2 regions of the Megasphaera sp. SW808 genome follow, and region 1 is predicted to be linked to the other one. Evidence: riboswitches for the same ligand, from Rfam matches in the RefSeq annotation. Region 1 holds a riboswitch; the other holds the start of a gene.
What was found. Region 1 has a riboswitch for FMN ahead of E0L13_RS00760 (bifunctional 3,4-dihydroxy-2-butanone-4-phosphate synthase/GTP cyclohydrolase II). Riboswitches for the same ligand answer to the same signal wherever they lie in the genome.

Region 2: another riboswitch for FMN. It lies ahead of ribD (bifunctional diaminohydroxyphosphoribosylaminopyrimidine deaminase/5-amino-6-(5-phosphoribosylamino)uracil reductase RibD); the one in region 1 lies ahead of E0L13_RS00760 (bifunctional 3,4-dihydroxy-2-butanone-4-phosphate synthase/GTP cyclohydrolase II).

The regions. Positions count from the first base shown of each region.
Region 1 covers NZ_SJOT01000001.1:159,810-164,053, forward strand. Annotated here, with positions in the region: gene E0L13_RS00750 (4Fe-4S binding protein) at 63-797, opposite strand; gene E0L13_RS00755 (Crp/Fnr family transcriptional regulator) at 1,005-1,592, shown strand; gene E0L13_RS00760 (bifunctional 3,4-dihydroxy-2-butanone-4-phosphate synthase/GTP cyclohydrolase II) at 1,672-2,889, opposite strand; FMN riboswitch at 2,987-3,118, opposite strand; gene E0L13_RS00765 (FAD-binding oxidoreductase) at 3,193-4,244, opposite strand, start outside.
Region 2 covers NZ_SJOT01000002.1:53,844-58,087, reverse strand. Annotated here, with positions in the region: gene pknB (Stk1 family PASTA domain-containing Ser/Thr kinase) at 1-764, shown strand, start outside; gene rsgA (ribosome small subunit-dependent GTPase A) at 778-1,635, shown strand; gene rpe (ribulose-phosphate 3-epimerase) at 1,638-2,282, shown strand; FMN riboswitch at 2,340-2,476, shown strand; gene ribD (bifunctional diaminohydroxyphosphoribosylaminopyrimidine deaminase/5-amino-6-(5-phosphoribosylamino)uracil reductase RibD) at 2,576-3,712, shown strand; gene E0L13_RS01075 (riboflavin synthase) at 3,693-4,244, shown strand, end outside.

The sequences.
Region 1 (4,244 bases):
TATGAAAGATAAGCTTCTTTTTTTACAATATGAAAGATGGGGAATCGTTTTAGGTCAGGACATTAATCTTCCTTGATGCGGCCGTCGATCGTAATGGTCTTTACCTGCCAGGGAATAAATTTTCCGCTTTGCTGGAGTGCTTTTTTTGCAGCCATTTCCAAGCCGCCGCAGCAAGGAACCTCCATGCGGACAATGGTGACATCTTTGATATCATTTTGTTTGATGATTTCAGTCAATTTTTCGGAATAGTCAATGCTGTCCAGCTTAGGGCAGCCGACAATCGTAATTTTATTGCGAATGAAATCTTCATGGAACCGAGCGTAGGCATAGGCCGTGCAGTCCGCTGCGATGAGCAGATGGGCTCCGTCGAAATAGTCTGCTTTGACCGGCACGAGTTTGATTTGTACGGGCCATTGGCGCAGCTGCGATTGTGCGACTGCCGGCGTGTTGGGAAGTTCGGCTGCAGCCGTCTGAAGAGACATGGCTGCCTGTCCGGGGCAGCCGTGAGAAAGTACGCGGGACTGGCTGCCGGGACATCCGCCAGTATGTTTCAGACCATTGGCTTTCATATTAGCCTTTACGGCGGCTTCGTCATAGGGAGCGGCTTCGCGCTCTACAAAGGTAATGGCGTTCGTCGGGCAGTGGGGCAGGCAGTCGCCTAGTCCGTCACAGTAATCGTCGCGCATGAGGCGTGCTTTTCCGTCTACCATGGCGATGGCCCCTTCGTGGCAGGCTGCTGCGCAGGCACCGCAGCCATTGCATTTTTCTTCATCAATTTGAATAATTCTTCTAATCATAATGTATTCCTCCAGTGGTTTTATATACGTAAATAGCATGGGCATGTAGTGTGCTGCCTTATGGTGAAAGTATACTATACAGGGCAGGAAAAATCTGTTGTTTTTGCAACGAGGTGAATGAAATTGCAATATTTTTTACCAGTCATTCAACATTCTGAGTTGTTTGCTCACATCGGGACAGAAGATATTGGCAAACTACTGGATGCGATGGACATATATAAAAAGAAATACAAAAAAGGAAATTTTATTTTCTATGCAGGAGATACAATTGAGCAAATCGGCATTGTCTTATCCGGCACGGTGCACATCCTGCAGGAAGATTACTGGGGCAACCGCAACATCTTGTCCCAAGTTCGCCCCGGCAGTTTATTTGGCGAAGCCTTTGCGTGTCTTCCTGATGTAAAGTCGACAGTAGATGTTGCCGCCTTAGACGATACGGAAGTTATGTTCATCAACGTAAACAGCATTATTCATGCCGGTCAGGTTTTAACGAAAGCGCAGGAGCGTGTGGCTTTGAATCTTCTGGCTATCATGGCACGGCGCAATATGCAGCTTACGCAGAAAATACGGTATATGTCACAACGGTCGACGCGGCAGAAGCTCATGTTCTATTTGTCGGAAGAAGCGCTGCGGCAGGAATCTTCGTCGTTTACACTGCCCTTTAACCGACAGCAGCTGGCCGATTTTCTCTCTGTCGACCGGAGCGCCATGTCGGCAGAGCTGAGCCGGATGAAAAAAGATGGGCTGATTGACTATTACAAAGATAAGTTTATTTTGAAAGAACCGCAGGTATAAGCCAAAAAGAGCAGCAGCAGAATTCCGATGGTTATTCAGAATCTGCATGCTGCTCTTTTTCTTAGATAATTACGCTGTATTAGCGCAGGTGGGGAAGAATATGTCCCATCTTATGCTTTTTCGTTTCCAAATAGAATTCGTCGAATTCCTGGGGCTTCATTTCAATCGGCACGCGTTCTACGATTTCTACGCCGAAGCCTTCGAGGCCGTAGATTTTTTCCGGGTTGTTCGTCAGCAGGCGCAGTTCTTTGGCGCCCAAATCCTGCAGAATCTGAGCGCCGATCCAATATTCGCGCAGGTCTGGCGCAAAGCCCAGCTTTTCATTGGCTTCTACGGTGTCATAGCCCTGTTCCTGGAGGACGTAGGCCTTCAGCTTGTTGATGAGGCCGATGCCCCGGCCTTCCTGGCGCATGTAGAGGAGAATGCCCCGGCCTTCGGCGTTGATCTGGGTCATGGCAGCGGCCAGCTGTTCGCCGCAGTCGCAGCGGCACGAGCCGAATACGTCGCCGGTCAGGCATTCGGAGTGGACGCGGCAGAGCAGGTTTTTACCGTCGCCGATGTCGCCTTTGACGAGGGCGACGTGGTGTTCGCCCGTCAGGTCGTTGACGTAGCCGTAAATTTTGAATTCGCCGAATTTCGTCGGCATCTTAGCGACGGCTTCGCGGACGACGTGCTTGTCGTGACGGCGGCAGTAGTTCTGCAGGTCGTGAATGGTGATGAATTTTAAATTGTACTTGTCGGCCAATTCCCACAGCTGCGGCGTCTGCATCATCGTGCCGTCGTCGGCCATGATTTCGCAGCACAGGCCGACTTGCTTCAGGCCGGCGAGGCGCATGAGGTCGACCGTCGCTTCCGTATGGCCGTTGCGGGCCAGGACTCCGCCGCGCTTGGCGATTAAGGGGAAGTTATGGCCGGGACGGCGGAAGTCTTCGGGACGGGCCGTTTCTTCCGTGCATTTGCGGGCCGTCAGCGCCCGTTCTACGGCGGAAATGCCCGTCGTCGTATCGACGTGGTCGATGGAGACGGTGAAGGCCGTTTCGTGATTGTCCGTATTGTCGCTTACCATCGGCGGCAAACCGAGCTTGCGGGCGTATTCGATGCTCATGGGCATGCAGATGAGGCCCTTGCCGTGGGTTGCCATGAAGTTCATGTTTTCTGTCGTGCAGTACTGGGCGGCGCAGATAAAGTCGCCTTCATTTTCTCTATCCGGGTCGTCGGTGACGATGATGATATGCCCGGCTTGCAATTCTTCGATTGCTTCTTCTACGGTATTGAATTTTCTGTTTTCCTTTGCCACAATAAAACCTCCTGAATATGATAAAGCCCTGACGGTCTGTCCAGCAGCGTCAGGGCTTTTTGGTCAACACAACACAAGCTGCGCGGAGGCAGCTCCATCGTATCTTCTTCCATCCAGACTATACTGTCGGTTTTGGAATCGCACCAAATCACGAGCACATGGCTCCTACGCCGTAGCGTTCGCGGACTATACCGCCGATCGGGAATTTCACCCTGCCCTGAAGATATATGACTACATGAATCATTATACACAGAATGGCTATCCTTGGCAAGAGCCGCCGCGGCCGGCCGGGCTGGGACAGGCCTATTCTATGTCGAATATTTTGCCCGGATTGAGGATATTGCTGGGGTCCAGGGCCTTTTTGATAGCTTTCATCATGGCCAGCTCGTCGGGATTGGTAAATTCTTCCATTAAATGCTTCCGCTTAAAGCCGATGCCGTGCTCGCCCGATAAACGGCCGCCGTGGGCGTAGATGAAGGCGTACAGCTCCTGCTGGTTTTGTTCGACCCGGCGGGCCCAGTCTTCGTAGGGCGTATCGTCGGGCTTTAAGATGTTGAGATGGATGTTGCCGTCGCCGGCGTGGCTGGCAATGCGGGTGATCAGGCCGTATTTGCCGGCCAGGCGGAGAATTTCCGCCAGCAGGAGCGGTTCCTGGTCGACGGGGACGACGACGTCTTCTTTACTGACGATGAGGCTTTCGGCGCGGACTGCTTCGGCGAAGGCCTTGCGGGCCTGCCAGATTTTATTGTGGTCGGCGACGAGGACCGACGACGCGCCGTGGTGCGTGCAGAGCTCGTCTAAAGCGACGGCCTTGTCGTCCAGGTCGTCTTCATTGATGCCTTCGACTTCGACGATGAGGTAATTTCCCGAATCGCTGCCCTGCAGCTTTTCATGGAGATATCTTTCTACAGATTGAATGGTAATATTGTCCATATATTCGACGCAGGTCGGGACGATGCCTTGCTTTAAAATGGCTCCGACGGCGCCGATGGCTTGTTCCGGCGAATCGAAAACGGCCAGCAGATCGAGGGCGTATTTAGGCTTCGGCAGGAGCTTGACCGTCGCCTTGGTGATGATGCCCAGCGTGCCTTCCGAGCCGATGACCAGCTGCTCGAGGCAGTAGCCTGTCGATTGCTTCTGCAGGCGTGCGCCGAGCTGGACGATGCGGCCCGTCGGATTGACGATTTCCACGTCGTATACCTGATGGCGCGTCGTACCGTATTTGACAGCCCGGTTGCCGCCGGCGTTGGTGGCGATATTGCCGCCGATAAAGCAGGAGTCGCCGCTGCAGGGGTCGCCGGCGTAGAACAGACCCTTGGCTTCGGCTGCGTCCTGCAGGTCCGACGTGCGGACGC
Region 2 (4,244 bases), on a different contig from region 1:
GCGAGGTCATTACCCAGACGCCGTCGGGAGGGGCCGTCGTCAAGGAAAACCGGACTATTTACCTGACCGTCAGCAAGGGCAATCAAGGCTCGGAAGTCCTCATGCCCGACCTGCGGGACCTGACGCTGGATGAAGCGAAGAAAAAGCTGTCTGAAATCGGCCTGACCATCGGCTCCGTCCATTACGCCGAAAGCGAAAAATATGAAAACGGCAAGATCATCAGCCAGAGCCCGGCCTCGCCGCGCAAAGTAGCGAAGGGCTCGTCGGTCGACGTCATTATCTGCCGCAAGGCCGAAAAGAAGAATGACGCTAAAAACGGACAGGATGCGCCGACCGTCAGCGGCATGACCTTGGATACGGCCATGAAGACCTTGGAAAACGCCGGATATATCGTCGGCAACGTGACCAATCTGGATGCGTCCAAGGACAACGCCCTGGCTAAGGTTGTCAAACAAAGTCCGCGCAGCGGCAACGTCGTCGATTTGACTGTCGAATACGGCGCAGCGGCGGCTGTTCCCGACGGCAGCGCCAATAATCAGGAACCGGCCGGCACGCCTCATTACGGCACGGTGAATATCAGCGTTCCTTCCGGCGCGTCGAGTCAGCACGTGCAGATCGTCGTGACGGACGACAACGGCACCCGTGTCGTCTATGACAAGAACCAGTCCGGCGGCGACAGCATTACTAAAAATATCAGCGGCGTAGGCAAGACCCGCGTCAAGGTATATATCAACAATTCGTTAGTACAGGATCAGTACATTTAATTGAAGGAGGATCATGACTACAGGCCGCGTTATAAAAAATTACAACGGATATTACTACGTAGATATCGGCGCCGGACAGCTCGTCGAATGCCGTCGCCGGGGAAAGGTCAAGGCGAAGATACTCGTCGGAGATGAGCTGGAAATTACGGAATTAGGCGGCGGAAAGGGCGTTGTCGAAAAGCAGCTGCCGCGGCGGAACAGCCTCCGCCGCCCGGCCGTGGCTAACATCGATCAGATGTTTGTCATCATGGCGGCGCAATCGCCGGACCCCAATCAGTTTCTCGTCGACAAGCTGCTCATGACCTGCGAATACGGCGGCGTTCATCCGAAGCTGTGCTTTAACAAGTGCGATTTAGACCGTGAAACAGCGGAAGCTTATAAAGCCTTTTATGAAACCTGCGGCTATGATGTCTATCTTGTGTCTGCCGTTACCGGCGAAGGGCTGGACTCCATCAAGGCTTTGCTTCCTCATAAGATGACCGTATTTGCCGGGCCGTCCGGCGTCGGGAAGTCGAGCCTGCTGTCTCAGATTTTAGGGCGGGACCTGTCTGTCGGCTCAGTCAGCGAAAAAATAAAGCGGGGCCGCCATACGACGAGGCACTCGGAAATCATGCAGCTGGAAGGCGATACGTATGTCATCGATACGCCGGGATTCAGTTCGCTGGAATTCGAACATCTCGACAAAGGGGAGGTCTTCGCCTTATTTCCTGACATGACGCCTTACGGCGGACGCTGCCGCTTTTCGTCATGCCTCCACTTGTCGGAGCCGGACTGCCCCGTAAAGGATGCCGTTGCCGAAGGCAAGATACAGAAAGAACGGTATGAAACGTACTGCAAAATCGTCAATTCTATTCTCGAAAGGAACCGATAGGTATGATACACATTTGTCCTTCTATTTTGTCCGCCGATTTTTCCCGGCTGGCTGAAGAAATTAAAGACGTAGAATCAAAGGGAGCAGACTGCATCCATCTCGATATGATGGACGGCCATTTCGTGCCGAACCTGACGTTCGGCGTGCCGATCATCGCCGCCTTGCGGAAGCACGTTTCCATTCCCTTCGACGCCCATTTGATGGTCGAACATCCCGACGTATACGTAGACGGCCTGGCAAAAGCCGGCGTGCAGTACGTTACAGTCCATCAGGAAGCGTGTCCTCACCTGGACAGCACGCTGCAGCATATCCGCAGCGCCGGCATGAAGTGCGGCGTTGCCTTGAATCCGGCTACGCCCGTATCGTCTTTATCCTGCGTGGCGGCGCAGCTCGATATGATCCTCATCATGAGCGTCAATCCCGGTTTCGGCGGCCAGAAATTCATTCCGTATTCGCTGGATAAAATCCGTGAAGCCAGGGCGCTGCTCGATTCCGTCGGCAACACGGAAGCCGTCGTAGAAGTAGACGGCGGCGTCAACGCCGATACAGTACAGGCGGTCAAGGAAGCCGGCGCTACCTTCCTCGTTGCGGGAAGCGCCGTATTTGGAGCGGCAGACCGGGCAGCGGCCATCGCCGCGCTGCGGTAAGAAGTCTGTACTTGTATTTCTATCCCTTATGTGCTAAAATCATAGGTGGATATGAATAATAGTCTTTGGGGCAAGGTGAGAAAGGGCAGCTTTCAATTCCTGACCGGCGGTATAGTCCGCTAGCCTGGCGTAAGCGGGGCTGAACCGATGCGATTTCGGTACCGACAGTATAGTCTGGATGGGAAAAGACGACGTTTCGTTTATTTTTGTTGTGCGCAAAAGGCTATTGGGTTTCCATACCCGTAGCCTTTTTATTTTTTATAACAAAATCTATCAGGAAAGGAATGACAGATTTGGAACCGGTAGATTATATGAGAAAAGCCCTGGAGCTGGCAAAGCTGGCCTTAGGGTATACAACGCCGAATCCGGCCGTCGGCTGCGTCATCGTAAAAGACGGTGAAATCGTCGGCACGGGCTACCATCGCCAGGCCGGCACGCCCCATGCGGAAGTATGGGCCCTGCGCGAAGCCGGCGACAAGGCAAAGGGCGCGACGGTATACGTTACGCTGGAACCCTGCGCGCATTACGGGCGGACGCCGCCCTGCGCCCGCACGCTCGTGGAAAAGGGAGTCGGCAAGGTCGTCATCGCCATGCTGGATCCTAACCCCCTCGTAGCGGGAAAGGGCGCGGCCATTCTCCGGCAGGCCGGCATACCTGTCGAAATCGGGCTGCTTTCCAAGGAAGCCGCTCAGCTGAACGAAGTATTCATTAAAAACATGATGGTGCAGAAGCCGTTTATCGCCGTCAAAATAGCGCAGAGCCTCGACGGCTGCATCGCCTCGCGGACGGGAAAATCCCAGTGGATTACGAATCAATGGGCCCGCAATTACGGCCACTACCTGCGCTCTATCTACGACGGCATCCTCGTCGGCATCAATACGGTCAAGCTTGACAATCCGCTGCTGACCTGCCGCATCCGCCGCGAAGCCCATGACGAGCCTCACCAGCCAGTACGCATCATCATGGATTCGCAGGGCCACATTCCCCTAAATTCCCTCGTCCTGACGGATAAGACGTCGCCGACCATCGTCGTGACGACGTCCCTCTGCCCGGTAGAAAAGATGAGAGAATTGAAAAACATGGGCGTCACTGTCCTGCTGGCTCCGCTGAACCGGGATCGTCACATCGATTTGCCGGCAGCTCTGGACTTGCTGTACAAGCAGGGCCTGCAGAGCATCCTCGTCGAAGGGGGCAGCAAAATTCAGGGGACCTTCTTCGACCACAAGCTCGTCGATAAGATATACGCCTTTATCGGCGACAAAGTCATCGGCGGCGAACAGGCCCTGTCGTCTGTCGGCGGCCATGGCGTCGATTCCCTCGACGAGTGCCTGCCCCTGGCTTACGATTCGGTCGAGCTGCACGACGGCAATATTTTGATTACAGCGTATAATGCGAACAGGGAGGGAGCTTATGTTCACTGGCATCATTGAGGAATTGGGCACCGTCGGCCAGATGGACCGCCGTCCCGACTCGATAAAGCTGACGATTCAGGCCCGTAAGGTACTGGAAGGGACGCAGCTCGGCGACAGCATCGCCGTCAACGGCGTCTGCCTGACGGTGACCTCCATGACGGATTCGTCCTTCACGGCCGACGTCATGCACGAAACGATGCGCCGTTCGTCCCTGAGCGACATCAAGAGCGGCTCGAAGGTCAATTTGGAACGGGCTATGCAGGTCGGCGGCAGGCTGGGCGGCCACATCGTCAGCGGCCATATCGACGGCGTCGGCCATATCGCTCGCATCGCCGCCGACGGCATCGCCCGGGTCATTACGATTTCCATTCCCAAGGACATGGAGCCGTTCATCGTCGAAAAGGGCTCTATCGCCATCGACGGCATCAGCCTGACCGTCGTTTCCGTAGGCAACAGCCAATTTTCCGTATCCATCATTCCCCATACGATGGCCAATACGACGCTTATCGACAAGCATCCCGGCGCCGTCGTCAATTTGGAAACCGACGTA